DNA from 2 places in the Candidatus Fukatsuia endosymbiont of Tuberolachnus salignus genome. Region 2 is predicted to be linked to the other one. Evidence: predicted binding sites of a transcription regulator. Region 2 holds the regulator's gene; the other holds the start of a gene.
The links. Region 2 encodes Fur, which represses iron uptake genes when iron is present. Its sites were predicted from a motif close to ATAATAATGAGAACNACTATCAA; they were not measured.
Positions count from the first base shown of each region.

Region 1: the regulator Fur is predicted to act here: its motif matches at 1,922-1,944, upstream of sufA (Fe-S cluster assembly scaffold SufA).

Region 1 is NZ_OZ034983.1:1,707,318-1,722,524, forward strand. It holds gene ydiK (AI-2E family transporter YdiK) at 291-1,352, opposite strand; gene sufA (Fe-S cluster assembly scaffold SufA) at 2,168-2,539, shown strand; gene sufB (Fe-S cluster assembly protein SufB) at 2,549-4,048, shown strand; gene sufC (Fe-S cluster assembly ATPase SufC) at 4,103-4,849, shown strand; gene sufD (Fe-S cluster assembly protein SufD) at 4,824-6,116, shown strand; gene sufS (cysteine desulfurase SufS) at 6,113-7,402, shown strand; gene sufE (cysteine desulfuration protein SufE) at 7,454-7,885, shown strand; gene AAHH42_RS08340 (hypothetical protein) at 7,900-8,280, opposite strand; gene AAHH42_RS08345 (L,D-transpeptidase family protein) at 8,471-9,397, shown strand; gene AAHH42_RS08350 (major outer membrane lipoprotein) at 9,593-9,829, opposite strand; gene pykF (pyruvate kinase PykF) at 9,893-11,332, opposite strand; tRNA gene AAHH42_RS08360 (tRNA-Val) at 11,531-11,607, opposite strand; gene AAHH42_RS08365 (MATE family efflux transporter) at 11,781-13,154, opposite strand; gene AAHH42_RS08370 (riboflavin synthase subunit alpha) at 13,400-14,017, shown strand; partial or broken gene AAHH42_RS08375 (trypsin-like serine peptidase) at 14,133-14,974, shown strand.
Region 2 is NZ_OZ034983.1:2,773,671-2,788,877, forward strand. It holds gene asnB (asparagine synthase B) at 1-107, opposite strand, end outside; gene nagC (DNA-binding transcriptional regulator NagC) at 171-1,391, opposite strand; gene nagA (N-acetylglucosamine-6-phosphate deacetylase) at 1,411-2,550, opposite strand; gene nagB (glucosamine-6-phosphate deaminase) at 2,569-3,369, opposite strand; gene nagE (N-acetylglucosamine-specific PTS transporter subunit IIBC) at 3,689-5,674, shown strand; gene glnS (glutamine--tRNA ligase) at 5,840-7,507, shown strand; gene AAHH42_RS13355 (CDP-diacylglycerol diphosphatase) at 7,588-8,358, shown strand; gene xseB (exodeoxyribonuclease VII small subunit) at 8,417-8,719, shown strand; gene ispA ((2E,6E)-farnesyl diphosphate synthase) at 8,829-9,731, shown strand; gene dxs (1-deoxy-D-xylulose-5-phosphate synthase) at 9,765-11,642, shown strand; gene fldA (flavodoxin FldA) at 11,654-12,235, shown strand; gene fur (ferric iron uptake transcriptional regulator) at 12,368-12,811, shown strand; gene dapA (4-hydroxy-tetrahydrodipicolinate synthase) at 13,357-14,280, shown strand; gene bamC (outer membrane protein assembly factor BamC) at 14,291-15,207, shown strand, end outside.

The sequences.
Region 1 (15,207 bases), 1.1 Mb from region 2:
GTACATTCTTAAATGTTATATTATATCCTAGTATAAATTTCTATTTATACTGTACAACTGGATAGAATCCACTAAATAGTAGATGAGATCTCAATAAAATACAAATTATAAAACTTAAGATAGTGAATATTAATTTAAAGAATAATAACAACTTAAACATGTTAATTAATTTATAATTAATTATTCATCAAACCGCCAGCCTTAAATAAACCAGATTTAGCTATCTGTGATTAAACAAAGTGGCACAAGTTTCTGCCACTTTGTTTTTTTACCACCGAGCTAATCGAAACTTAGGATTTAACTCGTTCATCGATCCAAGCGGAAAGCAAACGGTAAGAAACCGCTAGAACCACTGGCCCAATGAATAAACCAATCATGCCCAACGACAATAAACCACCAATAACACCGAAAAGAATCAATATCATCGGCAAATCGGCGCCTTTACGAATTAACGCTGGACGCAAAACGGCATCAAAAGTACCAAGGATGCAACTCCATACCAGTAACAGACTTCCCCAAATGGGATCACCACTCCAATAAAGCCAAATAATCGCTGGGATAAGCACCAATAAAGGCCCTAGCTGAGCAACGCAGAGAATAAACATCAGAACGGTAAGTAAAGTCACGTAAGGGATACCCGCAATCGCTAAAGCAATACCGCCTAAAATAGCCTGGATTAATGCGGTTACTACCACCCCAAGTGCTACTGCCCGAATGGCCTGTGCAGCTAAAACAACCGTAGAATCTCCCTTTTTATCTGCCAGTCGCACAGCAAAACGGCGGATACCTTGAGCAACCCGTTCACCATGAAAGTAAAACAGAATACTAAACAACACCATAAGTGTCAGATGAACGACAAAACGTCCAAGATGAGCCGCTTGAGCGACAAACCAGGTCGCCGTTTCCCCTACATAAGGTCGTAACTTTGCCAATATCTCATTACCCCCACCAGCAATTAAGCTATGCCAACTATTGTAAACTTTGCCTCCTACCAGAGGGACAGCGTTTAACCATTCCATCGCTGGGAAATGCATATTAGCAGGACTACTCGCCCAAGCGATCAAGGGCGCACTGTTTGCTAGTAGACTATTGACCAATAAAGCAATCGGGATGACAAAGAACAAAATCAATAATAACGTCATGATAATGACAGCCAAAGAACGCCGTCCCCAGAGTAAAATCTGTAGTTTGATTAATAACGGCCAAGTGGCAATCACCACCATAACCGCCCAAGCCAGATCCATAATGAAAGGCTGTATCACCCAAAAACTGGTGATCATCATTATCAGGATAAATAGCATGCAAAACATCAGTTTCGGTAAGTCATGGCGTCCTTGTTGTAAATCATTCATCAGTGGCTCTCTTAGTCATTGTGACAAACAACGTGTTAGACTTCTTGCAAAACCTACAATAGGCGAAAAAACGCAGTTTCGAACAAGCCATACCCAATGAATTTCGAGTTACGGCCAGGCGGCAATCAATCGAATCCTAGGAGTGTACAAGTAGTACATGACTGGGATGAGTGCGAGCAGCCAACGCCGCCGTAACTTGAAAGGCGAAGGGTATATAAGAAGTCCATTACAAAAGTAATTATACCAGCACAGCATCATAATCAGAGTGTATTTGCTCGCTTTTTAACAAACGAATCTGCTAGTACACAGCCACCAAATTTTAAAAGATTAACCTCCCCTTTGAGCGGTCGTATCCCGAAAAATGAAAAAGAAGTCACCGAAACTCACAACCCTTATTAATAAATATGTAGATAAGCAGGCAAAAGGTTCCCTCGGCAAGGGTTTTCGGTTAAAATTAGCACAGAAATAGGTGTTTTTAATAAATGTTTTAAATTCAATCTTCAAATTGCCGTCTCGTTCAAGGTTAAAAAGGAATCTTTGCCATTACCCCTATAAAACAAATGGTTGCAGTGATAGTAATTATCACTACTATGGCGGATAAACTTGATGCTATTAAGAACCTGTTCCAAATTTTCTTGAGCGACGCCCAGACGAGGAAAAGACGTGCGAAAAAGCGCAGTTTACTCTCGTATGCAACGAAAGGGAGTCAGTGAGCATGTTGAGCGCGTTTTTGACGAATGACTTAACCAAAACACGGCGAGCACAAGAGATTTTGAACAGGTTCTAAGACGAAAGAGAGAATAAGGTAGGTTCATATGCAACAAAATGCTGTTGGGACATTCTCACTTGATGATAATGATTGGTCAGGCATCGTTATCACCAAAAGCGCTGCCACGCAAATTATAAAACTCATGCAACAAAACCCGCAGGCCAAGGGGCTAAAACTGAGCGTAAAACCGTCTGGCTGTGCGGGTTTTACTTATGTTCTGGACATCGCTGAATCACCAGCTAGCGATGACCTACTATTTGAACACCAGAAAGCAAAACTCTATGTTCCTTCAAAATCGATGCCCTTTGTTGATGGTACTAAAGTGGATTACGTCCGTGAAGGACTGAATCAGATCTTTAAATTTGATAACCCTAAGGCTCAACATTCCTGCGGATGTGGTGAGAGCTTTGGCGTTTGAGCGATATAAATGACACGAAGCAATGTTAAAACTCCCGAGGACACGTCAGCCTGGGTCAACGATGGACATTATAAAGAAGGATTTTTTACCCAATTAGAGACCGATCAATTGGCTAAAGGACTTAGTGAAGACGTGATCCGTGCTATTTCGGCCAAACGTAACGAACCCGAATGGATGTTAGCATTTCGGCTAGATGCCTATCGCGGATGGTTGGAGATGGAAGAACCACACTGGTTAAAAGCGCACTACAAAAACCTCGACTATCAAGATTACAGCTATTACTCCGCACCCTCTTGTGGTCATTGTGATGATGACTGCGATTCAAAGGACGGAGTGGAACAAGCACCTGCTGGCAGCACAGCAACAAATCTCCATCTCACCGCTGAAGTTGAAGCGGCTTTTGCCCAGCTCGGTGTACCCGTGCGTGAAGGGGTTGAGGTCGCCGTCGATGCCATCTTCGACTCCGTTTCTGTTGCCACCACCTACCGTGAACAGTTAGCCACACAGGGTATTATTTTTTGTTCCCTCGGTGAAGCCATCCAGGAATATCCTGATCTGGTACAAAAATATCTCGGCTCAGTCGTACCCGCAAAGGATAATTTTTTTGCTGCTCTTAACGCGGCAGTGGCTTCAGACGGCACCTTTGTCTACGTGCCCAAAGGCGTGCGCTGTCCGATGGAACTGTCGACCTATTTCCGTATCAATGCAGCTAAAACCGGTCAATTTGAACGTACTATCCTTATCGCTGATGAAAATAGCTACGTCAGTTACATTGAAGGCTGCTCGGCACCTGCACGCGATACCTATCAGCTACATGCCGCTGTGGTAGAAGTGATCCTGCATAAAAACGCCGAGGTAAAATATTCTACGGTACAGAACTGGTTTGCCGGTTCAGGCACTACCGGCGGTATTCTCAACTTCGTCACCAAACGTGCATTATGTCAAGGCACGGGATCAAAAATGTCGTGGACTCAATCAGAAACGGGGTCGGCGATTACCTGGAAATATCCCAGTGTGATCCTGCAGGGGGATCATTCCATCGGCGAATTTTTCTCAGTAGCACTCACCAATGGCAAACAACAGGCTGACACTGGCACCAAGATGATCCACATTGGAAAAAATACTAAATCAACCATTATTTCCAAGGGGATCTCAGCCGGGAACAGCCAGAATACTTACCGTGGGTTAGTGAAAATTCTGCCTGGCGCGGATAACGCACGGAATTTTACCCAATGCGACTCCATGCTAATTGGCAGCCATTCAGCTGCTCATACCTTTCCCTATGTTGAAGTAAAAAATCATTCAGCCCAATTGGAACATGAAGCAACCACCTCAAAAATTGGTGATGACCAACTGTTTTATTGTCGTCAACGTGGTATTAGTGGAGAAGACGCCATCTCGATGATTGTCAATGGATTCTGCAAAGATGTGTTCTCAGAATTACCGCTGGAGTTTGCTGTAGAAGCACAGAAATTGTTAGCCATTAGCCTAGAGCACAGCGTTGGTTAACCCCCCTACTTTCAGGAATCTATTCGCTCGCGTCCAGTGTACAAAGGAAACAGCATGTTAAGCATTAAGCAGTTAGCAGTCAGCGTTGAAGGCAAAACTATCCTCAAAGGGCTTGATCTTGAAGTAAAACCTGGAGAGGTACACGCCATTATGGGCCCTAATGGCTCAGGGAAAAGTACCCTCTCAGCCGTATTAGCCGGAAGGGAAGAATACCAGGTCACTCAGGGCGAAGTATTATTTAAAAATAAAAATTTACTGGACTTAGAGCCAGAGGAAAGAGCCGGTGAAGGTGTCTTCCTTGCTTCCCAGTATCCGGTTGAAATCCCTGGGGTTAGCAACCTTTTTTTCTTGCAGACCGCTGTTAACGCCATCCGTAAATACCGGCAACAGCCCGCGTTGGATCGTTTTGATTTTGCCGATTTTATTGAAAAAAAAATTGATTTATTAAAGATGCCAAAAGATTTGCTGACCCGCTCAGTCAATGTCGGCTTCTCGGGTGGCGAAAAGAAACGTAACGATATTTTACAGATGGCAGCATTAGAACCTACCCTATGTATTTTGGATGAAACTGATTCCGGCCTGGATATCGATGCGTTAAAAACTGTCGCTAACGGCGTCGATTCACTGCGTGATGATAAGCGGGCTTTTATTATCGTCACTCACTATCAGCGCATTTTGAATTATCTGAAACCAGATTTTGTGCATGTTCTGTATCAAGGGAAAATCATCGAAACCGGTGATTTTACGCTAGCGAAAAAATTGGAGGAGCAAGGCTATGACTGGCTTACTACCCGACAGTGATCTGCTAGCGCAGTTTGGTCAATTATTTCAGCAACGGACTGGCTCACCTGACACGCAAGCTCATTGGCAACAATTTCACTGGAAACAAATAGTGCAATTGGGTTTTCCAAATTATAAACATGAAGACTGGAAGTACACACCGCTCGATCGGCTATTACAGCATAGGTTCAATTATGCACAAACATTAGCCATCAGTAAGCAACAATGTGATAATCTGGCATTAACGCTAGATGCCCATCGGTTGGTATTTGTCGATGGCCGATTTGTCGCATCTCTCAGCGATACCGCTTACGAACCCTACCAGGTTAGTACTTTGACAGAACAAGAAAACATACCGGTAGCAGTGCGTGCAGAGGTATTTTTGCATCTCACGGAAAGCTTAGCACAAGAAAGTTTACTTATTCGTTTAGCCGCAGGGAAAAAAAGTGATAAGCCGTTATATCTGCTGCATATCAGTTCTGGTCAAGCAGACGATCAAAACAAAAACGCGATCAACAGTAGCTATTATCGCCATCATCTGCTGATCGAAGCGAATGCAAAAGCACAGGTAATCGAACATTTTGTCAGTCTAAATAATCGGGCACACTTTACCGGTGCACGCCTGACAATGGCTTTGGGCGATAATGCGCAGTTAACGCATTGTAAATTGGCGTTTGAAAACCAGCACAGTTATCACTTTTCTTATAACGATTTGATACTTGGGCATCATGCCTACACATATAGCGACAGCTTTCTACTCGGTGCCGGTTTGACCAGGCACCATACCAGTGCCCAACTCAATGGTGAGGGAGGCCACATCTCAATCAACAGCCTATTATTACCGCTCAGCGGAGAAATATGTGATAGCCGCACTTATCTGGAGCATAATAAAGGCCACTGCCAAAGCCAACAATTACACAAAACGATAGTCCATGATCAGGGTAAGGCAGTATTTAATGGTACTTTAAAAGTAGCGCCGCATGCCGTGAAAACGGATGGGAAAATGACCAATAACAACTTACTCCTCAGCAAACAAGCCGAAGTGGACACAAAACCACAGTTAGAAATTTATGCAGACGATGTAAAATGTAGCCACGGTGCAACAGTGGGATACATCGATGCTGAACAGGTATCTTATCTACAGTCTCGCGGTATCAGCCAAACCGAAGCCAAACAGATGATCATTTTTGCTTTCGCTGCCGAACTCACGGAACCGCTGAAGAATAAGGTCATTCGTCAGCAAGTAATAACCCGTATCACTGAACGCTTAAAACGGATGGGCAGATGACCAATAACAACTTACTCTTCAACAAACAGGCCGAAGTGGACAACAAGCCGCAAACAAAAAATTTTTCTGTGGAACAAATCCGGGCTGATTTTCCACTACTCAGCAGACAGGTCAACAACACACCACTCATTTACCTGGACAGTGCGGCCAGTGCGCAAAAACCGCAAACGGTGATTGACAGCGAAATGAATTTTTATCGCCAGGATTACGCAGCAGTACATCGTGGCATCCATACCCTGAGTGAGAAGGCAACAGAGGCGATGGAAAACGTGCGTCGCCAGGTTGCGGGTTTCATTAATGCAGAGACAGAACAAGAGATTGTCTTCGTTAAAGGCACCACCGAAGGCATCAATTTGGTAGCCAACAGCTACGGGCGCCACTTTCTCAATGCCGGTGACAGCATTATCATCACCGAGATGGAACACCATGCCAATATCGTTCCTTGGCAGATGCTAGCCAAGGAGAGTGGCCTTATCATCAAAGTATGGCATTTAACGACCTCTGGGGAATTAGATCTGAGTGATCTATCCAAATTGATTGATAACCGTACCCGTTTACTGGCGATCACCCATGTCTCTAACGTGCTGGGCACGATAAACCCGATACGTGACATTGTCACGCAAGCAAAAGCGCTCGCAAAAGAGCTGATAGTATTGGTTGACGGTGCGCAAGCGGTCATGCATCAGCCAGTCGATGTGCAGGCGTTGGGTTGTGACTTTTATGTCTTTTCCGGTCATAAATTATATGGACCAACGGGTATCGGTATTCTGTATGGCAAAAATAAATTATTACAGATGATGCCACCTTGGGAAGGCGGAGGTTCGATGATCAAAACCGTCAGCCTGACAGAAGAAACCACCTTTGCTGATGCCCCGGGGCGCTTTGAAGCCGGTTCGCCCAACACCGCCGCTATTATCGGCCTGGGAGCCGCTATCAACTATATTCACCAGCTGGGATTGACCCGGATCCAACATTATGAACAGTCACTGATGGCTTATGCATTAAAAAAGTTAAAGCTGGTGCCAAGCTTAAAAATTTATGGCTCAGAAAAAAATCGTTCCGGAGTCATCGCTTTTAACCTGGGGCAGCACCATTCCTATGACGTTGGCATTCTTCTTGATCGGTATGGCATTGCTATCCGTACAGGTCAGCACTGTGCCATGCCTCTAATGGAATTTTATCACGTATCCACTATGTGTCGTGTTTCTCTGGCGCTGTATAATACCCGTGAAGAAATTGATCAACTGGTCACTGCATTACAAAGTATTGAGTGCCTTTTAAATTAGCCTCCATAATGTAATTAATCGGCTTTAATTTTACCTATCCAGGGAAAAACTATGGCAACGTTGCCAAATAAACAAAAATTACTTGCTAATTTCGACCGCTGCCTTAATTGGGAAGAAAAGTATCGGTATATCATTGAATTAGGGATGCAATTACCCACATTAACCAAAGAGCAACGGCAACCAAAAAATCTGATTGCCGGTTGTCAAAGTCAGGTATGGATCAGCATTACATCAACGGAAGAGGGTCAAGTGTTATTTGCTGGAGACAGTGATGCCGCGATCGTTAAGGGGTTGGTAGCCATGGTGTTTATTCTTTATCAGAATTTGCTGTCACAACAAACAATCGAGCTGGATGTGGATGTATGGCCTTTTTTTGATGATTTGGCACTAAGTCAACATTTAACGTCCTCTCGTTCTCAAGGGCTGAAAGCTATGGTATGCGCTATCCATACCGCAGTAGCTCACCTGCCCGGCAAACAATAGACTTCTTGCATAACCTACCCCTCCATCACAAACGCTGCTGTTCCTACTGTGGATGGTAGTGATAATGTTGTGAGTACTGCTCCCCATTTTGCTCCCAATATTGCTGCTGCTGCTGCTGCTACTCCTGCTCCTGCTACTCCTGCTCCTGTTACTCCTACACATACTAGCGTCACAGCTACTATCCCACCCGCTCCTAATGCTGCTCCTATTCCTACAGCTACCAAAGCGGATACTAAATACGCAATGCCTTTCCCTACATTATATGCTGTTGTCCTGCTCTGAGCAGCCGCACAATTGCTTACGGAAGAGAAGTTTAGGGTAAAGACGCTTTTAAAACCATCTCTAACACCCTCTACAACCACCAATGTAACTTCCTTAATAGACGCCCAACTCATACTTTTACCTCATATAAAAAGTTTTTATTCTGTTTATTATTTAATTAACGACTACTTAGAACCCATTTACGCTCGTTTTTGACGAAGTAATAGATTTCGAATAGGTTCTTAAAAACTTGCACTATTCCTAGGGACATACTAGCGTAAAGTAGTAGTAGTCCTATAATTATAAATTGATGCGGGACTGAATATGAAATGTACATTAGCATTAATAACGCTGTTACTTTCCACTTCTTTAGTCTTTAGTCTTTGTGCCAATGCAGCTGAATATTTTTTGCCTGCCAATAAGGGGCGTCTGATAGGAGAGAACAAAACGGTTATCGTAGCCAATGATGGGCGCCCGCTGGAAGCCATCGCCGCAAAATATCAAATCGGCTTATTGGCGATGTTAGAAGCCAATCCCAATACCGATCCCTACTTACCTGAGCCCAAATCGCAATTAATTATTCCTAGCCAGATGCTACTACCGGATACGCCACATCAAGGCATTATTATTAATCTTGCTGAATTACGTCTTTATTATTATCCGCCCGACGAGAAAAAAGTGATGGTTTACCCTATTGGCATTGGCCAGAGGGGACGCAGCACACCCATAATGATCACTTCAGTTAGCCAAAAAATTCCCAACCCTACCTGGACACCTACAGCAAATATTCGTAAGCGTTATTTAGCAGAAGGGAAAACATTGCCCGCGGTGGTACCCGCCGGGGCAAAAAATCCAATGGGGCTGTTTGCTTTGCGGCTCGCCGACGGGCGGGGGGAATATTTGATTCATGGCACCAATGCTAATTTTGGTATTGGTCTGCGTGTTAGCTCCGGTTGTATTCGTTTACGTCCAAATGATATCGAAGCCTTGTTTCACACTGTGTCAGAAGGAACTCGTGTGCAGATCATTAATCAACCCATCAAATTTTCGATTGAACCTGATAGTAAGCGTTATATAGAAGTGCACCAACCCTTATCTCTGGTTGACAGCGATGACCCACAGACGATGCCAATCACCCTTAGCCACTCAGTACAACTGTTTATTTCTGATCAACAAACGGATAGGAAAATAGCTGATAAAGAGATTGCCCGCCGTTCTGGTATGCCCGTGGTAGTTAACAGAACAGAATAGACCTCTTTCCAAACCTACTGCGTGGCATGAAATTCTGCGTTACGCGGTGCTCCCAATCCTCATGTATTATGTACATTCCGGTTGCTGCGCTACGGGCGCCTTGACTTCATACCACTCGTTACGGTTTAGAAAGAGGTCTAATAAAAAAATGGTGCACTCTACTCCGTGCACCATTTTGTTGAGGTAACATTATTATTACTTTCTGTAGGAATGAGCTTTGTTACTCAGACGTTGGTTAGCACGTGTGGCATTGTCTTTCGCTGCCTGAACATCAGAACGCATTGCGCTCACTTCATTGCTCAATTGATCTACCTTAGCATTGATGGTTTTAACATCAGAAGAGAGTCGCTCGATATGAGAACGATTCGAACAACCTGCCAACAGAACAGAAGACAATATTACCGTGCCTAGAATCAGTTTAGTAGCATTCATTATTAACACCCTCAAATTGAGTTAATTTTTGTCTAGCACTGTAAGTATTGCACAAAGTTTTTTTTATCGAGAAATTTTTTCATCTTCTTCTAAACGATGAACCGAAGAAGTGTTGGTAGTACCACTTTTTACCAATGCACCGGATACCATGATCACGACATCCTCTTGCTTAGCAAGACCACTGTCCAAAGCAGCTTGTTTGCCAATACGATAAAAATCGTCAGTAGAAGCAATTTCACCTACATATTGTGGAATAACACCTTTAGTCAATATCAAGTGACGAGCGGTCACTTTATCTGTCGTCAGTGCCAAAATTAACGCTTTCGGGAAATATTTACGCACCGATTTAGCCGATTTGCCCCCTTTAGTCGCAACCACAATCAGCGGTGCAGACAAATTTTCGGCCATTTCAACCGCACCACGGCAAACTGCCTCAGTAATACTCACCTTACGTTTATCGTCTAAAAATGACTCAATACGGCTTTTCATAACGCGATCAGTGCGCTCACAGATGGTCGCCATAATAGCAACTGATTCCAGCGGATAATTTCCCTTGGCACTTTCACCCGATAACATTACCGCATCAGTACCATCCAAAATGGCATTTGCCACATCACCCGCTTCCGCACGGGTAGGCCGCGGATTTTTTATCATCGAATCAAGCATCTGAGTCGCCGTGATCACCACTTTACGCGCACGATTACATTTTTTAATCATCATTTTTTGCGCAAAGATGACTTCTTCGGGCGGGATCTCAACACCCAAGTCACCACGAGCGACCATGATACCATCTGATGCTGCCAGGATTTCATCAAAATTATTCAGACCTTCCTGATTCTCAATTTTTGAGATAATTTGGATATGTGCACCACCATGCGCTTGTAAATGCTCACGTATTTCTCGTACATCAGACCCTTTGCGGATGAAAGAAGCAGCAATAAAATCAACTCCCTGTTCACAACCAAACTGCAGATCACATCCATCTTTTTTCGATAAAGCCGGTAGCTTAATCATTACACCCGGTAAGTTAATACCTTTGTTTTCACCCAAATAGCCGTTATTTTTTACTTGACACCGGACGGACTTATCTCTTATTTCAATCACTTCCATCCTGATCAAACCATCATCAACCAGTACTGTATTACCCACTTTTAGATCGGCTGTGAATCCCTCATAGGTGACAGCAACCGTCTGCGCATTGCCTACCACATTTTTATCAGTGGTAAAAGTAAAACATTGCCCTGTGACCAAAGGCACATCTTGCCCTCCCTCCAGTTTCATCGTGCGGATTTCAGGGCCTTTGGTATCAAGTAAAATAGCTACCTTTTTGCCGGTTTTTTCTAGCACCTTACGAAGATTGTTGATACGTTCACCATGTTCCTTATGATCACCGTGAGAAAAATTCAAACGCATCACGTCCATACCGGCATCCAGTAGTTTAGTCAGCATTGCTTCAGATTCAGTTTTAGGCCCGATAGTACAAACAATTTTAGTTTTTTTCATGACGGATTTTCTACAAGTTGTGATAAATAGGAGGTCAACCGATCCGCTAATTTTATTTACGCTAACGGAAAAGAATCCAGGCGATACCCGATAATGCAGATCATGCTAAGGATAGGTGATAGTCGGAGAAATTGAGTAGAAAATTTTAGCATTAAGCTAAAATTACAACGAGCCGGCCCACATAAACGGGCAAACTCTTGGTGCGTCCGAGTGGACTCGAACCACCGACCCCCACCATGTCAAGGTGGTGCTCTAACCAACTGAGCTACGGACGCACTGGACACTGCCCCGCCATCAATACGGTCAGCGGGGACGAATACTAACGAGCTGGTTCTCTGTTGGCAAGAGAAAATAGGCAACTTCACGGGAAAACCTATCCAATTGATGAACTTTCACTCATCCTGTTGTTTTGTTAATAGGTTTCCTGCGAAACCGTAGCGCAAGAAATCTAATGAGCCGCACGTTGTAAAATAAACGCTGCGGGTTGTTTTTGCAGCCAACAGATACGCCAGAATATCATGATCGCAGCAAAGGTTAATCCGATCACAAAACCAATCCAAAAACCGCGAGGCCCCATCGCCGGTAGCCAATAATCAGTCAGTCCTAACAGATAACCACTGGGTAAACCCAATAACCAATAGGCGACAAAAGTGATAAAAAATATCGACCGTGTGTCTTTATAACCTCGCAGTACACCACATCCAATGACTTGTACTGCATCGGACATCTGATAAACGGCGGCTAATAGCATAAGATGGGATGCCATAGTCACCACTGCGGGATCCTTGTTATAAAGTAGAGCAATCTGTTCGCGGAAAACAACGGTAAACAATGCCGTTAATGAGGCGAAGACTAAACCAACAACAATACTGGTATAGGCCGCCACCTTCGCCTGAGCTACCTTCCCTTCACCCAATCTATGGCCAACACGAATGGTCGCGGCAACACTCAGCGACATGGGTAACATAAACATTAAGGAACTAAAGTTGAGCGCAATCTGATGACCCGCCACCGCCACCACGCCCAAGGGTGAAACCAACAAAGCGACCACAGCAAATAAGGTCACTTCAAAAAATAGGGCAAGTGCAATCGGTAAACCAAGGTTGCTTAGGCGCTTTATCACCTGCCAGTCAGGAAGAATGCACCCTTTATCTGATTTAATATCCCGTTGAGAACCTGCTTTTGTGACATACCAGCGTACCATCAAAAACATCAGCCAATACACACTCGCGGTAGCAACGCCGCAACCTACCCCACCTAACGCCGGTATCCCGAATTTGCCATAAATAAAAATGTAGTTGATAGGGATATTCACCAGTAACCCGATGAAACCAATAACCATACCGGGTTTAGTTTTCGATAATCCTTCACACTGATTGCGTAAAACCTGGAAAAACAGATAACCGGGCGCACCCCACATAATGGCATGGATAAAACCTACCGCTTTTGCAGCCAATACAGGATCAATGTTATGCATCTGATAAATGATATAATGACTGTTATACAATATTGCCATAATTAGTACAGAAATTAACAACGCCAACCAAAACCCTTGGCGCACCTGGTGAGCAATCTGATGACGTTGTCCAGAACCGTTCAATTGTGCGATTGTAGGCGTTAGAGCCAACAGCAGGCCATGACCGAAGAAAATCACCGGCAACCAGATGGAAGTTCCTATAGCGACGGCAGACATATCAGTAGCACTGACCGAACCGGCCATAATGGTATCAACCACCCCCATCGCCGTTTGCGAAACCTGAGCAATAATCACCGGGATGGCAAGAGCCATTAAATTTCGTGCTTCAACGCTATATTTTTGCACTTATATACCTACTTTAAATGATCGTGACTAATTACGATCCACTGTTACCAAAAGTCGTTTCTAATACCTTATATCAAGCTTAATCAATCATTTTTATGAATGCCAGCTAAATATTCGTTGATCCTATTTGTACTTTAAGAGAGCATGTTATACGGATATTTGCTCAACCACACCTCTGCAAAATCGTCGCTTGTGACAATCTTCTGCGTTCTATTTTGCACACAACCAACAAGAGGCATTAATTTATGTTTACCGGTATTGTTCAAGGCACTGCACCAGTGGTCGCCATTGACCAGACGATCAATTTTCGTACCCATACCCTAAAATTTCCGCCAGCCATGCTGCCGGGCTTAACACTGGGTGCCTCAGTAGCACACAATGGCTGCTGTCTGTCAGTAACCACTATCAATAAAGACTTGATCAGCTTTGATTTGATAAAAGAAACACTCCTTACTAGCAACCTGGGTGAACTTAACGTCGGTGATAGCGTCAATTTAGAGAGAGCAGCGAGATTTGGTGACGAAATTGGCGGTCATTTGATGTCAGGTCATATCATCTGTACTGCAGAAATTGCCAAAATTTGCACTTCGGAAAACAACCATCAGCTTTGGTTTCGAATTACCGACAAAAAAATAATGAATTACGTGTTGCATAAAGGATTTATTGCCATCGACGGCATCAGTCTGACTGTGGGTGAAGTAGAGCATCATCGTTTTTGCGTTAATCTGATCCCAGAAACCTTAGCCCGGACAACATTAGGGAAAAAACGCTTAGCCGATCGAGTCAACATCGAAATTGATGCACAGACACAAGCCATCGTTGATACAGTGACTCGTATGCAGCCCACCCCCTCGTTTTCATAACGGACATAATAGACCAAGTCGAATGGACACAGACACCCTATGTAGTAGGCTGTATATAGAGTAGAAACGAGACAATGATATATTCATGAATGATTTTATTAGGAAGATCATCTCTATGCCTTTATCTCCGTGGTTAAAGCGTTCACACAATCCTCTATTGCTGTCCAGCCTGCTGCTGTTTTTTTTCCATACTTCCTCGGTGAATACTTCCGAACTCACCGAGCGTAACCTTTTATTTTTTGGCAAAGATGATCGCATCGCCAGAAATGACAGCGATAACTGGCCTTGGCAGGCCATTGGGCAAGTAGAAACCGCCAGCGGTAATCTTTGTACAGCAACACTCATAACACCCAACCTCGCGCTAACTGCGGGTCATTGTCTGCTCATACCACCAGGAAAGAAGGATCTGCCGTAACTTTACGTTTTGTTGCACAGCAACAAAATTGGCAATATCAAATTCATAAACTAGAAACTTTGGTAGATATCAATTTAGCTAAAAAGCTGCGTGTAGGAGAGAACGGATGGATTGTTCCACCCGCTGCCGCTACCGATGATTTTGCCTTGATTTTGTTGCGTAACACTGTCCCTCTGCCGCTTAAACCCTTACCCTTATGGCAAGGTTCAACATCAGAGCTGACCTTAGCACTGAAACGCGCCCAGCGCAGAATCACACAGGCGGGCTATCCTGCTGATCACCTGGATGCTCTTTATAGCCACCAAAATTGTTTAGTGACCGGTTGGGCACAGCAAGGTGTACTCTCTCATAAATGTGATACCCTACCAGGGGATAGCGGTTCACCGTTATTACTAAAAAATGGCGATAATTGGTCATTGATAGCCATTCAAAGTTCTGCGCCAACGGCTAAAGAGCGCGACTTAGCAGATAATCATGCCTTAGCGGTGACCGCTATACGAGATAAATTGCAGGCACTTAGAGCCTATTCGAAATCGTCGTGAGTGAAATGGATATACTGGATTCATTGGAGTTGGCATAAATGGCGTCATTGGATTTGGATTTTGCCACCATGGATTCATTGGTTTTGGCATCGATGGATTCGATGGATCCCGATTCGGCTCTATTCCCACCATAGTAGCCTCAGATGGTGATACTGTTTTTGATCTATTTACTTGTTATGACATATAAAAATCCTCATATGATAATTTATAAAACATTCAAGATAAAAAATTAC
Region 2 (15,207 bases):
GACCAATCGGGACCACGGTGGCGCATCAAACGTGACATCTCTAAAGCTTTAGTGCGTAATAGGCTCGCATCTCCTTTAATATCGAGCACCCCAAAAATAGAACACATAACAATCTCCCTAACTTTTTTAGCGGTGATAATACTGTCATTGAATCATTAAATAAACATTGATTAGCTTGCCAATAGTTTTTGTAATAGTACTCCGTTTAACATGGAGCGTTTAGCTAATGCAAAAGCACAGATAGCGGAATGATGATCAAGCGTAGAGATGACTACTGGCAAATTTTTACGGAAATCTTGCAATACTTGGGTATTAATACAGCTTTGAATGGCAGGCAACAGTACCTTTTGTGCTTTGGTTATTTCACCGGCTATCACTATTCTTTGCGGATTGAATAGGTTAGTCATGATAGCAATGGCTTTTCCTAAATAGCGGCCTACATTTTCAATGATTTCTCTGGCTAACAAATCATTGCCGCTAGCTGCTTTACAGATAGCATTGATATGACAATTGTCCACCGTTAGTTTACTGGTGTAACCTTGGGTTAGCAAATGACGCACTCGATTTTCAATAGCCGCGTTAGAGGTTACGGTTTCCAGGCAACCAAAGTTACCGCAATAACAACGTTCACCGATCGGATCAATCTGAATATGACCGATTTCGCCGACGTTGCCGTTATTACCGAGAAATACCTGGCTATTAACGACAATACCCGCGCTTATGCCACAGTGCAGGCGCACCAAAATAGAATCTTTACAATCACGGCTAGCACCAAAATAGTGCTCTGCCAATGCGAAGCTGCGAACATTATTACCGATAAAACTGGCCACATTAAATCTTGTCCACAGCTTATCGGCCAATAACCAGTTATCGACACTGATATGAGGCATATAGCGCACAATACCCCGATGAGTATCAACTAGACCCGGTAAACTGACGGCGATAGCAATCAGCTCAGATCGTTTTTGCCGATGGTTTTCAATAAACAGATTAATGATACGGAATAAGGTTTCTTCTAGCGCTTCTTGTGTACAACCGCCGAGAGTATAATATTTTTCATTCAGCGACTTACCATTCATATTAAATAGAGTAATGGTGGCATCGTGACGCCCCACACGTACGGCGAGCGTGTGAAGCTGACTGTTTTTTGTGACGATGGAGATGGCGCGTCGCCCTCCTGTCGAAGCTTGTTGTTCGACTTCTTTGATCAGTCCGCGTTCGAGTAATTGGCGTATAATCCTTGTAATGCTGGCAGGCGCTAAATGACTAAGCTCCGCGAGTTGAATACGCGATATCGGACCTTGTTGATCAATAAGCCGATAAACTGCCGTGCTGTTCATCTTTTTAACCAGATCAACATTGTCTGTTTGTGCATGCCTATCGGTGTTCATCAATAAAGTACTCATTTTTTCAAACTTCGTTGCCATTAACGATAGTCCTAGTGATGTGGTAATCACGGGTAAAAGCGGTCAAATTGGCTACTTTTCCAATTTCAACGCTGCCCAACTGCTTATCAAAGCCAATCGCACGCGCCGCATAAAGCGTTGCCATGCGCAACGCTTCATCTAACGCGATGCCCACATGTTCAACACTGTTCTGTACTGCCTGGATCATGGTAAGCGCAGAACCGCTGAGAGTACCATCTTGATCCCAACAGACACCATCATGATAGTCAATTTTTTTACCGGCAAAAATAAATTGCTCAATATCTGAGTTAGCCGGTGCGGTGGCATCCGTAACCAGAATCAGTTTGTCGCCTTTTAAACGCTTAGCCTGGCGGATATTGACCCAAGACACATGGTGTCCATCGCAAATTACACCACTATAAGCTGCTGGAGTATCAAAAATTGCGCCGATCAAACCGGGTTCACGTCCAGTAACGGTTTGCATAGCATTGTAAAGGTGAGTCGCACAACCCACACCTGCCGCGAATCCCTTACGAGCCTGTTGGTAAGTGGCAGTAGAATGCCCAGCAGAAAGCAAAATACCCGCGTCAGCTAGCTGACGAATGTATTCTTCAGCGACTGTTTCTGGTGCTAAGGTAATCTTGCGAATGACATCCGCATTAGCACACAGATAATTTATCATGGTCGAGTCAGGCTCACGGATAAACGCGGGGTTATGTGTCCCTTTTTTTAACGGGTTGATATAAGGCCCTTCCAGATGTAGACCCAACGCCTTATACTGATTTTTTCCCAGATAGCTGCGCATGACTTCAATGCTGTGTCGCATCAACTCATCGCTACAAGTAATAAGGGTCGGTAAATAACTGGTACAACCTGATTTTTCGTTGGTACACTGCATGATTGCTAACGTTTCTGGTGTAATATTCTCAAAAGAATCATTAAATTGTACGCCTCCACAACCGTTAAGCTGTAAATCAATAAAACCGGGAGCCAGTATCGCGCCGCTCAGATCACGAATCTCAATATTGTCAGAGAGTTCAGCCTCTGGACAAATACGTTCTATCAGACCCTTACTAACCACGACAGCATGGTTATCCAATATTTCATGACCGGTATAAATTCGTCCCTGAGTTAAAGCATACATTAATACCCCCTGATAAAATTAAAGATTTTTTATATTTTCAGCTTCGAGGTCGCGAAAATATTGTACAGTTTTGACTTTCAATTCCATAGTAGCTGCTTCATCACAGACGATAAGTGCTTTTGCGTGCAATTGCAGGCAACTGATGGTCCACATGTGGTTTATATTACCTTCTACTGCTGCCTGTAATGCTTGTGCTTTGTGATGACCGGTGACCAGAATCATCACTTCTTCTGCATCTAACAGGGTGCCAATACCAATGGTCAGAGCGTATTTGGGCACCTTATCGATATCGTCATCAAAGAAACGGGAATTCGCAATACGGGTATCGAAAGTCAGCATCTTGACACGAGTGCGTGATGTCAAAGAAGAGGTCGGTTCATTAAAAGCAACATGACCGTCACTTCCCACCCCTCCCATAAATAGATTAATCTTACCGTAAGACTTAATTTTTTCTTCATAATTCTGACATTCTGCGTTGATATCCGTTGCATTACCATTGAATAAATGGATATTTTTGGCTGGTATATCAATATGATCGAAAAATTTTTTATACATAAAACTGTGATAGCTTTCTGGATGTTTTTCAGGTAGCGCCACGTATTCATCCATATTGAAAGTGACAACGTGCTTGAAGCTCACTTTTTTATCTTTATACATGTTGATCAAATAATGGTAGGTGAGCAATGAGGTACTACCGGTGGGCAATCCAAGAACAAATGGACGCTTTTCTTGGGGATTAAACCTGTTTATACAACTGACAATATAGTTAGCTGACCATTTACCGACTTCTGTGGCATTTTGCAGAGGGATAAGTCTCATGACACACCTCATTTTTTGATAAATATTGGATAGAAAGCATGATGAACGACCTGATCACCGGGCGTGATACTGTACTCAGTTTTACTGTAGATTGCTTGCGAAACTGATTTGTGATGAACTCAAAAGCGGTACATCCTCATGTACTTTGGTATAAGTTGCTGTGTTCCGTCTTCTGTTGCACACTGGAAACGAATAATATACTTTTTTCTAAAAGGGAGTAACCGCTTTGGAAAAAAGGCAAGATTGAAGTTTTAATTGCGAATGAATAGAGGAGAAAGGGAATATGCTTAGTTATTTGCAAAAAGTAGGGAAGGCTTTGATGGTTCCGGTAGCCACATTACCTGCTGCTGCCATATTAATGGGAATAGGGTATTGGATTGATCCTATAGGCTGGGGAGGCGATAACAAATTAGCGGCGTTATTAATTAAATCCGGTTCTGCGATTATCGGGAACATGTCGGCGCTGTTCGCAATCGGGGTTGCTTATGGCATGTCGAAAGATAAAGATGGTGCTGCGGCCTTGACCGGTTTTGTTGGCTATTTGGTATTAACCACGCTCTGTTCTCCAGACGTGATATCCATCCTTCAACAACTGCCACGGGACCAGGTACCAGCCGCTTTCGAGCAGATCCACAGTCAATTCATCGGCATCATGGTAGGGATTATGTCTGCCGAATTGTATAACCGCTTTAGTTCTGTCGAATTACCAAAAGCATTATCATTTTTTAGTGGTCGCCGTCTAATACCGATCTTAACTTCTTTTTTGATGATTTTCGTCGCCTTTATCCTAATGTACCTTTGGCCAATAATTTACAATGCATTAGTTACCTTTGGTGAATATATTAAAGGAATGGGATCTTTTGGTGCTGGTCTTTATGCTTTCTTTAACCGTTTGTTAATCCCAGTTGGCATGCATCATGCGCTAAACTCGGTATTTTGGTTCAATGTTGCTGGTATTAACGATATTCCTAATTTTTTAGCAGGTCAACAGGCTATTGATTCAGGTAAGGCAATCGTGGGTATCACTGGGCGTTATCAGGCGGGCTTCTTCCCGATTATGATGTTTGGTTTGCCAGGTGCTGCGTTGGCTATTTATCATTGTGCGCGTCCAGAAAATAAAAGTAAAGTCGCGGGTATTATGTTAGCAGGTGCATTCGCCGCATTTTTCACTGGTATCAGTGAGCCACTTGAATTCTCTTTCATGTTCGTTGCCCCGATACTGTATTTCATTCATGCCGTATTAACCGGTATCTCAGTGTATATTGCTGCAAATATGCATTGGATTGCCGGTTTTGGTTTTAGTGCTGGCTTAGTGGATATGATCCTCTCTTCGCATAATCCTCTTTCCACACATTGGTATATGTTAATTCCGCAAGGTTTGGTGTTCTTCGTTATTTACTATTTACTATTTCGCTTTACTATCAATAAATTCAGTTTATTGACGCCTGGCCGTGAAGATCAGGTTTCGGGTAATGAAGAAGATGGCTATGACATTGATAGAAATAATACCAATAATGAGAATGCTATTAAATTGTTAGCTCGTCGTTATATCAGTGCTGTTGGTGGTTCTGATAATGTGGTGGCTGTCGATGCTTGCATTACCCGTTTGAGGCTAAATGTGAAAGACGCCAGCAGGGTCAATGATGCTTTAGCGAGACATTTAGGTGCATCAGGCGTTATTCGTTTGAATAAATATAATGTGCAAATTATTGTTGTATCTCGCGCCGAGTTGATTGCTAATGCGATGCAAGCAGTATTGGCGTTAAGCTCAATTTCTCCGGCGGCACTTACCGCCTCGCCTGGACATATTGAAGCACAAAAAGGGATTAAAAAACCGCAAAGTACACCCTTGATATTGCTCTCTCCTATTACTGGGGATGTTTGCGCCTGGGATCAGGTTGCTGATCCCACTTATGCCAGTGGCTCTATCGGTGATGGTGTGGCTATTTATCCAACAGGTAAAACAGTGGTTGCGCCAGCCAATGGTAAAATCTCCTGGAGATTCAATACTAACCACGCTTTTTGCCTGACAACCGCCACAGGCGCTGAAATTTTGGTTCATATTGGCAGCAATATAGAAAAACAGTATAGTCATGGTTTTAAACGCCTGGTTGAAGAAGAGGCTACTGTGGTAGCCGGTCAGCCCGTTTTAACTTTAGATTTAGCGTATCTTGAGACTAGTGGTGTTTCTTTACTGAGCTCGATTTTGATACAAAATATCACCGATTTTGGCAGTATCGCTGTGCTTGCCAGTGGCTTTGTGGTGGCGGGACAAACTGATTTATTGGCAATTGGCGAAAAATAAAATATCAACAGGCTGCATGCTAACGGGAATAGTGCGATCTCTTCCCGATTTTTATTTGTCTTTTGGTATAATCGCGTCTTTCAACAGGTATATTAGACACAATTTTCTGCGCTTCACCCTTTTGGGGTGGGTGTGGGTTTCATTTTAATATTGAGGAACAGCATGATGAGTGAGGCTGAAGCCCGCCCCAATAATTTTATTCGTCAGATCATTGATGAAGATTTAGCCAGTAGTAAACATGCTGTGATACATACTCGTTTCCCACCTGAACCAAATGGTTATCTACATATTGGTCATGCTAAGTCTGTTTGTCTGAACTTTGGTATAGCTCAAGACTATCAGGGACAGTGTAATCTACGTTTTGACGACACTAATCCAGTAAAAGAAGATGTTGAATATATCGAATCAATCAAACGTGATTTACAGTGGCTAGGCTTTGAATGGAGTGGTAGGGTACATTATTCATCCGATTATTTTGATTCATTGTATGAATATGCGCTTGAATTAATTAAAAAAGGCCTAGCCTATGTTGATCAATTAAATGGTGAACAAATACGCGAATATCGTGGTACCTTGACGTCTCCGGGTAGAAATAGTCCATTTCGTGATCGCCCTATTGAAGAAAATGTCATGTTATTTGAAAAAATGCGAGCAGGTGACTTTACTGAAGGGAGCGCTTGTCTGCGAGCCAAAATTGACATGGCATCACCTTTTATGGTGATGCGTGATCCGGTGTTATATCGCATTAAATTTGCCGAACATCATCAAACGGGTAATAAGTGGTGCATCTACCCGATGTATGACTTCACTCACTGTATTTCCGATGCATTGGAAGGAATCACACACTCACTCTGTACCCTTGAATTTCAAGATAACCGTCGTTTATATGATTGGGTATTAGATAATATCAATATTGAGTGTCGTCCACGTCAATACGAATTCTCTCGCCTGAATCTTGAATTCACTATCATGTCGAAACGCAAACTGAGCCTATTGGTGACTAAAAATATCGTTGAAGGCTGGGATGATCCGCGTATGCCGACTATCTCAGGTCTACGTCGTCGCGGCTACACTGCGGCGTCGATCCGTGAATTTTGTCGGCGTATCGGTGTGACCAAGCAAGATAACAATGTCGAGATGATAGCATTAGAGTCTTGCATTCGTGACGATTTGAATAAAAATGCACCACGGGCAATGGCAGTTTTGGATCCGCTAAAAATTATCATCGAAAACCGGGCACCCAAAATAGAACAATTAACCATGCCTAATCATCCAAATAATCCACAAATGGGCAATCGTCAGGTGCCTTTCGATAGCATTATTTATATCGATCGGGCGGATTTTCGCGAAGAAGCTAATAAACAATACAAACGTTTAGTGCTGGGTAAAGAAGTGCGTTTGCGCTACGCCTATGTCATCAAAGCAGAGCGTGTTGAAAAAGATCAAAAAGGTAACATCACCACAGTCTACTGTAGCTATGATGTGCAGACACTAAACAAGGATCCACTGGATGGCCGTAAAGTAAAAGGTGTCATTCATTGGGTTGCTGCCGATTACGCGTTACCGGCAGAAATCCGTTTATATGATCGCCTTTTTAATGTAGCAAACCCTGGTACGGCGGACGATTTTATAGCAACAATTAACCCCGAATCTTTGATTATTCGTCAGGGTTTTATTGAACCGGATTTAGCGGATGCAACCCCTGAACAAACCTACCAGTTTGAACGCGAGGGTTATTTTTGCGTCGACAGTCAGCATCGCCTAGCTGGAAAACGCGTGTTTAACCGTACTGTTAGTCTACGTGACACTTGGCAGATCAAAACTGGGTATTGAGCATTCGGCGTAACGGCGGTTTTATGTACCCTATTTTTTTGTAATAAAGCTGGCGTATTATGTAGTTAAAGGATTTGTTGATGCTTCACTTATCGATTCGTCGGGTCTGTCACCTGTTTATGTTGATCACAATAATCGTGGTTTGCGCGCTGTGGTTAGGGCTAATGAGGCATTCAAATACACTCTGGAAAATCATTAGTCAGCAGTGTATCCCTAATCAGGAACAAAAAAATAATCCCGCACCCTGTAGCGAAGTAAATAAAAAAGCAGGGTTCGTGGTCTATAAAGATCGCCAGGGTCCACTACAATACCTGTTGATACCGACTACAAAAATTACTGGGATTGAAAGCCCGGAACTCCTTGTGGCCACAACACCCAATTTTTTTGCTCAAGCCTGGCAAGCCAGAAAATTTATGGCTAACAAGTACGGCTCGTCCATTATGGATGCAGATATTTCACTAGCGATTAATTCTCAATATGGTCGCAGTCAAAACCAATTACATATTCATATATCCTGCCTATCACCTAAGGTAAAGGCCAAGCTGGCCAATCTTGAAGCAAGCTTTCAACCACAATGGCAACGGTTGCCTGGTGGCTTACTCAATCATGATTACATTGCTAGACGGGTCAGAGTCAATGAATTGCAACAACAAGGTGTGTTTCGCTTACTGGCAGAAGAAGTGGAAGGTGCAAAAGAAAACATGGGCAGCTATGGGTTGGCGATGACCAGCTTATCAAATGGAGATTTTCTACTACTGGCGACACAACGCAATCTCTTGAAATTTAATCTAGCATCTGCAGAGGAGATCCAAGACCATCAATGTCAGACGCTCTTTTATCAGTTAGAATAGACAGTGGCACGTTTCGAGCGTGGATTCCTCTATTTATCATGATGACGACGATATTATTATGCCAAAAAAAATTACCTCATCAGAGTCTATTGCAAAACAGCGGGCAACTTCTGCTAACAATAGAAATAAAACCGCCAGTTTTGAAACAGTACTCAACGAACTAGAACAAATAGTGACGCGTTTAGAATCAGGAGAATTACCACTTGAAAATGCATTAAATGAGTTTGAACACGGGGTGAAATTGGCTAAACAAAGCCAGCAGACGCTGCTACAGGCTGAGCAACGAGTGCAAATTTTGCTCAGTGATGATGTAGGGAAACCGCTAACTCCCTTTATCGCTGATCCTGAAGAAGCCCGATAGACCGGCTATGTAGCGCAGTGCTGGCAATTTTTGTACACTCAATGCATAAATTGCGGCATGCTGTGCACTTTGATTTCTCCCCCACAAGCTAGGTTTAAGAATAAATATCATGTCTGACCTCAACTCACAGCTCACAGACTATCAACAGCGTGTTGATCAAGCGCTGAAAAATTTTATCAATGAGCTACCTTTTCAAAACAGCCAGCTAGTGCAAGCGATGCGTTATGGCACCCTACTTGGTGGTAAGCGGGTACGTCCTTGTTTGGTCTACGCTACCGGTCAAATGTTTGGCCTGTCTCTCAACAGCTTGGATGCAGCAGCAGCAGCGATTGAATGCATACATGCTTATTCATTAATTCATGACGATCTACCAGCAATGGATGATGATGATTTGCGCCGTGGACAGCCAAGCTGCCATATTAAATTTGGCGAAGCCGATGCTATTTTGGCTGGCGACGCCCTGCAAACACTGGCGTTTTCTATCCTGATTGATAAGCCGATGCCGCATGTTACCCTTGAAGATCGCCTTGCAATGCTATCTGAACTTGCACAATCTAGCGGTGCTGCGGGCATGTGTGCTGGGCAATCATTGGATATCACGTCCGAAAATTGCCAAATTTCACTGACATCGTTAGAACAAATTCATCGCAATAAAACCGGGGCTTTGATCCGTGCCGCCGTACGTATCGGTGCATTAGCCGCAGGAGAGAGAGGGAAAAATGCCTTATCACTACTGGACAAGTATGCTGAAGCGATCGGCTTAGCTTTCCAAGTACAGGACGATATTTTAGACATTATTGGTAAGACTGGTAGAATTGGTAAACAGCAAGGTTCTGATCAACAATTGGGTAAAAGTACTTACCCGGCACTGCTTGGTTTTGACACCGCGAGAATAAAAGCCGAGGATCTTTATCGGGAAGCGCTCGTGGCTCTCGATAGCCTGACAGCACAGTCCTATGACCCTGGATTATTGCATGCGATGGCAGATTTCATCATTAAACGCAATAATTAGTTAAAAAATATAACAGCCTGACATGAGCAGCCAATGAGTTTTGATACAGCTAAATACCCGACATTAGCTCTGGCGGTGGATCCGCCAGAGCTACGCTTATTACCTCAAGATCGCCTCCCACAATTGTGTAAAGAGCTTCGGCAATACTTACTCGATTGTGTCAGCGTTTCCAGCGGTCATTTTGCCTCAGGGTTAGGCGTCATTGAGCTGACTGTGGCGTTGCATTATGTCTATAACACTCCCTTCGATAATGTAATCTGGGATGTCGGGCATCAAGCTTATCCACACAAAATCCTGACGGGTCGCCGCGAAGCGATCTCAAAGATCCGACAAAAAGAGGGGCTACATCCTTTTCCTTGTCGTGAGGAGAGTCAATATGATGTGCTTTCTGTCGGTCATTCTTCAACCTCGATAAGTGCTGGGCTTGGCATGGCGGTAGCTGCAGAACGAGAAGGCAAAGGGAGACGTACAGTTTGTGTCATCGGTGATGGTGCTATCACGGCAGGCATGGCTTTTGAAGCAATGAATCATGCCGGAGAGATAGATACTGATATGTTAGTGATACTCAATGATAATGAAATGTCAATTTCAGAAAATGTCGGTGGCTTGAATAACTATTTAGTTAAATTGTTATCAAGTAAGTGCTATGCAACGCTGCGGGACAATGGGAAAAAGGTATTCGAAGGATTACCACCGATCAAAGAGTTACTAAAACGCACCGAGGAACATTTAAAAGGAATGGTAATACCTGGGACACTATTTGAAGAGCTAGGATTTAACTACATTGGCCCCATTGAAGGACATGATCTTGCCATGCTGATGAGTACTCTGAAAAAGATGCGTGTCCTGAAAGGTCCACAGCTCTTGCATATCATGACCCAAAAAGGCAAAGGTTATACCCCAGCAGAGCTGGATCCTATCAGCTGGCATGCAGTGCCTAAATTCAATTTGCAAGCAGGTGCTTTGCCTAAAAGCAAAGGTGGCCCCCCTACCTATGCCAAAATTTTCGGCGACTGGCTGTGTGAAACCGCCGCAAAAGACGATCGATTAATGGCGATCACGCCCGCCATGTGTGAAGGCTCAGGCATGGTTCGTTTTTCACGCGAATACCCACAACAATATTTTGATGTCGCCATTGCCGAGCAACACGCAGTGACCTTTGCTGCGGGTCTTGCCATTGGTGGTTATAAACCGGTAGTAGCCATTTATTCTACCTTTTTACAGCGGGCTTATGACCAATTAATCCATGATGTCGCGATACAGAAACTACCGGTGCTTTTTGCTATCGACCGAGCAGGTTTAGTCGGTGCTGATGGTCAAACACACCAAGGCGCCTTTGATCTTTCTTTCATGCGCTGTATTCCTAACATGGTGATTATGGCACCAAGCGACGAGAACGAATGCCGTCAAATGCTGCATACCGGTTATCTACATCATGCTCCAGTGGCAGTGCGTTATCCACGAGGTAGCGGTACTGGTGTTGAACTGCAATCCTTGCAAGTTTTTCCTATCGGTAAAGCGATAGTGCGACGCACAGGGGAAAAAATTGCCATTCTCAGTTTCGGTGCTTTATTACCTCAAGCACAGCAAGTGGCAGATAAGCTCAATGCCACCCTGGTCGATATGCGTTTTATTAAGCCTTTGGATGAAGAATTGTTGCTAGATATGGCTGCCAGCCATCAACTGTTAGTGACTTTGGAAGAAAATGCTATCAGCGGAGGTGCCGGCAGTGGCGTCAATGAGCTATTAATGGCCAAACGAAAGTTATTACCGATACTGAATATCGGTTTACCCGACAAATTTGTTTCCCAAGGTGAGCAAGATGAAATACGCTCCGAATATGGTCTCGATGCTGCAGGCATTCAACGACAAATTGAGACATGGTGGGAATTTTACAACCACGACAAGTGAGACAATTTGAAATGTGTTATATTGCCAGTGCAATACAAACTAACAAGGTAGAGGCAATGGTAGGCATTTTTTTTGGCAGTGACACTGGCAACACTGAGAATATTGCCAAGACGATCCGAGAGCAACTCAGTCAAGAGATTGCCCAGGTATATGATATTGCTAAAAGCAGTAAAGAAGATTTAGAAAAATTTGATATTCTTCTGCTTGGCATCCCAACCTGGTATTACGGCGAAGCGCAGTGTGATTGGGATGATTTTTTCTCAACATTGAAAGAAATCGATTTTAGCAGAAAACTCGTTGCTCTATTCGGTTGTGGTGATCAAGAAGATTATGCCGAATATTTCTGCGATGCTATGGGCACTGTACGCGATATCATTGAGTCTCGTGGCGCGACTATTGTCGGTCATTGGCCGGTCGAAGGTTATTATTTTGAAGCTTCTAAAGGTTTGGTCGATGATAAACATTTTATTGGTCTCGCCATTGATGAGGATCGGCAGCCGGAACTGACCGAGGAACGTGTTAAGACTTGGGTAAAACAAATTAGTGAAGAACTGAACCTGGACGAACTGAATAAACTTCTTGTACAACCTTAGCCTATGGTGTAGAAAAATAGTGCAAGATATGTCATTAATTTCTGTGCTAATCACTTGTTGTTTTCATTTTGAACTACGCGGTTCTATAATGGGGCACGAGTATATTTTAATAGGTAATAGGGCTGGAATCGCATGACTGATAACAATACAGCATTAAAGAAAGTCGGTCTCAAGGTGACACACCCGAGACTCAAGATCTTGGAAGTATTGCAAGATCCAGACTGCCATCACATCTGTGCGGAGGAACTCTATAAAAAGCTGCTCGATATGAGTCAAGATATTGGTTTGGCGACCGTCTACCGTGTTCTTAATCAATTTGAAGGTGCCGGTATCGTTATCCGTCATAATTTTGAAGGCGGCAAATCTGTCTTTGAACTGGCACAACAACAACATCATGATCATTTGATCTGCCTGAATTGTGGAAAAGTGATTGAATTTAGAGATGAGTTTATTGAAAAACGTCAGAGAAATACCGCCGAGCAGCATGGTATTACACTAACTAACCACAGTTTATACCTTTACGGTCATTGCAAGGAAAAGCAGTGTAGCGACAACGAGTCTTTGCACAATGTTTAGCCTTACAAAGAATACTTTACTGCCACTAGAACTTGGGGCATAAACTGCAACCAATTACTCCATATAAAATAACCCATTTAAAACGAATAGATAAGACGACAAAACACAACTTATTAATAAATAGTGAGCAAAAGGTCGTGTTTTGTTGCCTTTTTGTATCTATTATTTATTAGTGTGTAGTTCAGCTATTTGTTTTAAATGATTTATTTTTAGAGCCTGTTACAAATCTTTTTCGCTGTGCTCAGACGAGGAAAAAATGGGCTGAAAAGCACAGTTTACTCTTTGCATGCAACGAAAGAGAGTAAAGGGAGTAAAGGGAGTAAAGGGAGTAAAGGGAGTAAAGGGAGTAAAGGGAGTAAAGGAGCATTTTAAGCGCGTTTTTGACGAATTACTTGACCAAAACACGGTGAGACAAGAGATTTCGAACAGGTTCTTAGATAGCTTTCCTTACGATAGATGGAGACAAGCTGGTTGCGATGTTTGTGCCAGGCCATCAAGTTGAAGTTAGGTTGCGTAATATGTCTTGTCTGTAAAGGGGATAGCAAATGTTTACGGGAAGTATAGTTGCACTGATAACACCGATGGACGAAAAGGGTAAGGTTGATTACAAGAGCCTAGAGAAATTGGTCGATTATCATGTAGCCAGTGGTACTAAGGCGATTGTCTCTATGGGTACGACTGGCGAATGCGCAACGCTTAAACGTGACGAGCATGTCGATGTCGTATTGAAAACAGTGGAGCGGGCTGGGGGTCGTATCCCCGTGATAGCAGGTACTGGCTCTAACGTAACAGAAGATGCAATATCACTGACCCAACGGTTTCAAAACAAAGGTGTTGCTGGTTGTCTAACGATCACGCCGTATTACAATTGCCCCACACAGGAAGGTCTATATCAGCATTTTAAGAAGATTGCTGAGAGTACCGATCTGCCCCAAATTTTATATAATGTACCTTCACGTACTGGGTGTGATTTGTCGCCGCAGACAGTGGCTCGATTGGCTGAAATTAAAAATATTGTGGCGCTGAAAGAAGCAACAGGAGACTTAACCCGTGTGAGCCAGATACAAGCATTGGTTGATGAACAATTCATTTTGCTAAGTGGTGACGATAGGAGTGGCCTGGATTTTATGCAATTGGGGGGCAAAGGGATTGTGTCAGTAACGGCAAATATCGCCGCTCGTGAAATGGCGGATCTCTGTAAGTATGCCACACAAGGCGATTTTGCTGCCGCCCGGGGTTTAAATCAGCGTTTGGGATCACTGCATCAGTATTTATTTGTCGAATCGAATCCCACTCCAGTTAAATGGGCTTGTCAGCGTCTGGGTTTAATAGCCGCTGATACTTTACGTCCGCCTCTGATGTCACTGACTGACGTCAACCAGCGGGTAGTAGAAGAAGCGTTGCAAAGCGCAGGACCGCTTGAAATTTATTCACTATCTCGTGATGCTGCATTGGTTTTTAACTCTTAGGAAAATTTTAATGGCTATATTGCAAACAACTGTATTGCAAACAACTGTATCGCAAACGGCTATATCGCGAACAAAGAATAGGGCGATAAGGGGTGTCGCTGTTTTATTGGTTATGCTATTAGCAGCATGTTCGATGGATCAACGTTATAAACGTCAGGTGAGTGGTGATGAGTCCTATCTCGACACAGCTGCACAAAAACCACTGAAGGTGCCTGCTGGTATGATCTTGCCGTTGCGAAACGCTACCTATGACATCCCGCAGGGATCGCAGCAAGGTGCTGTTGGAAAGCAACTAGATATTCGTCCACCGGTACAACCCTTGGTATTATTAAATGGCGCTCGCACAGAATATACTGCGGATACTAGCAAATTATTGTTAGAAAATGGCCCACAGAATCGTGATTTATGGACGCAGGTTAGCCGTATTGTTGAAAATAATCACCTGCCAATAGCCAGCCGTCAGGACGCAAATCAAACACTGATTACCGATTGGGTAAAATGGAACAGAGCCGACGAAAATGAAGAGGAACAGTTCGCCGGTCGTTACCAGATAAGTGTGCAACAACAGGGATATCAATCAGCATTGCTGGTAAAATCGCTTGGTTTACGTCAAGCAAATAATCCAGTTACTGATGGCATCAAAGTACAGCGTTACAACGTCGCCATGTTAAATACTTTAGTTCAAGGGTTGTATAAAATACGTACTGATACTGAAAATAATCAGGTCGCCCGCGGGGCAGGTAGCTTGGATGTACAAAGTGGTAGTGACGACAGTGGTTTACCGGCGCTTATTGTACGAGCACCGTATGCCACGGTTTGGCAACGCTTGCCGGCGGTACTGAGCAAAATAGGAATGAAAGTTGGAGATCACAGTCGTTCACAAGGTGCGATTACGGTGACTTACCGAGCTATTAGCAACAGTGATTG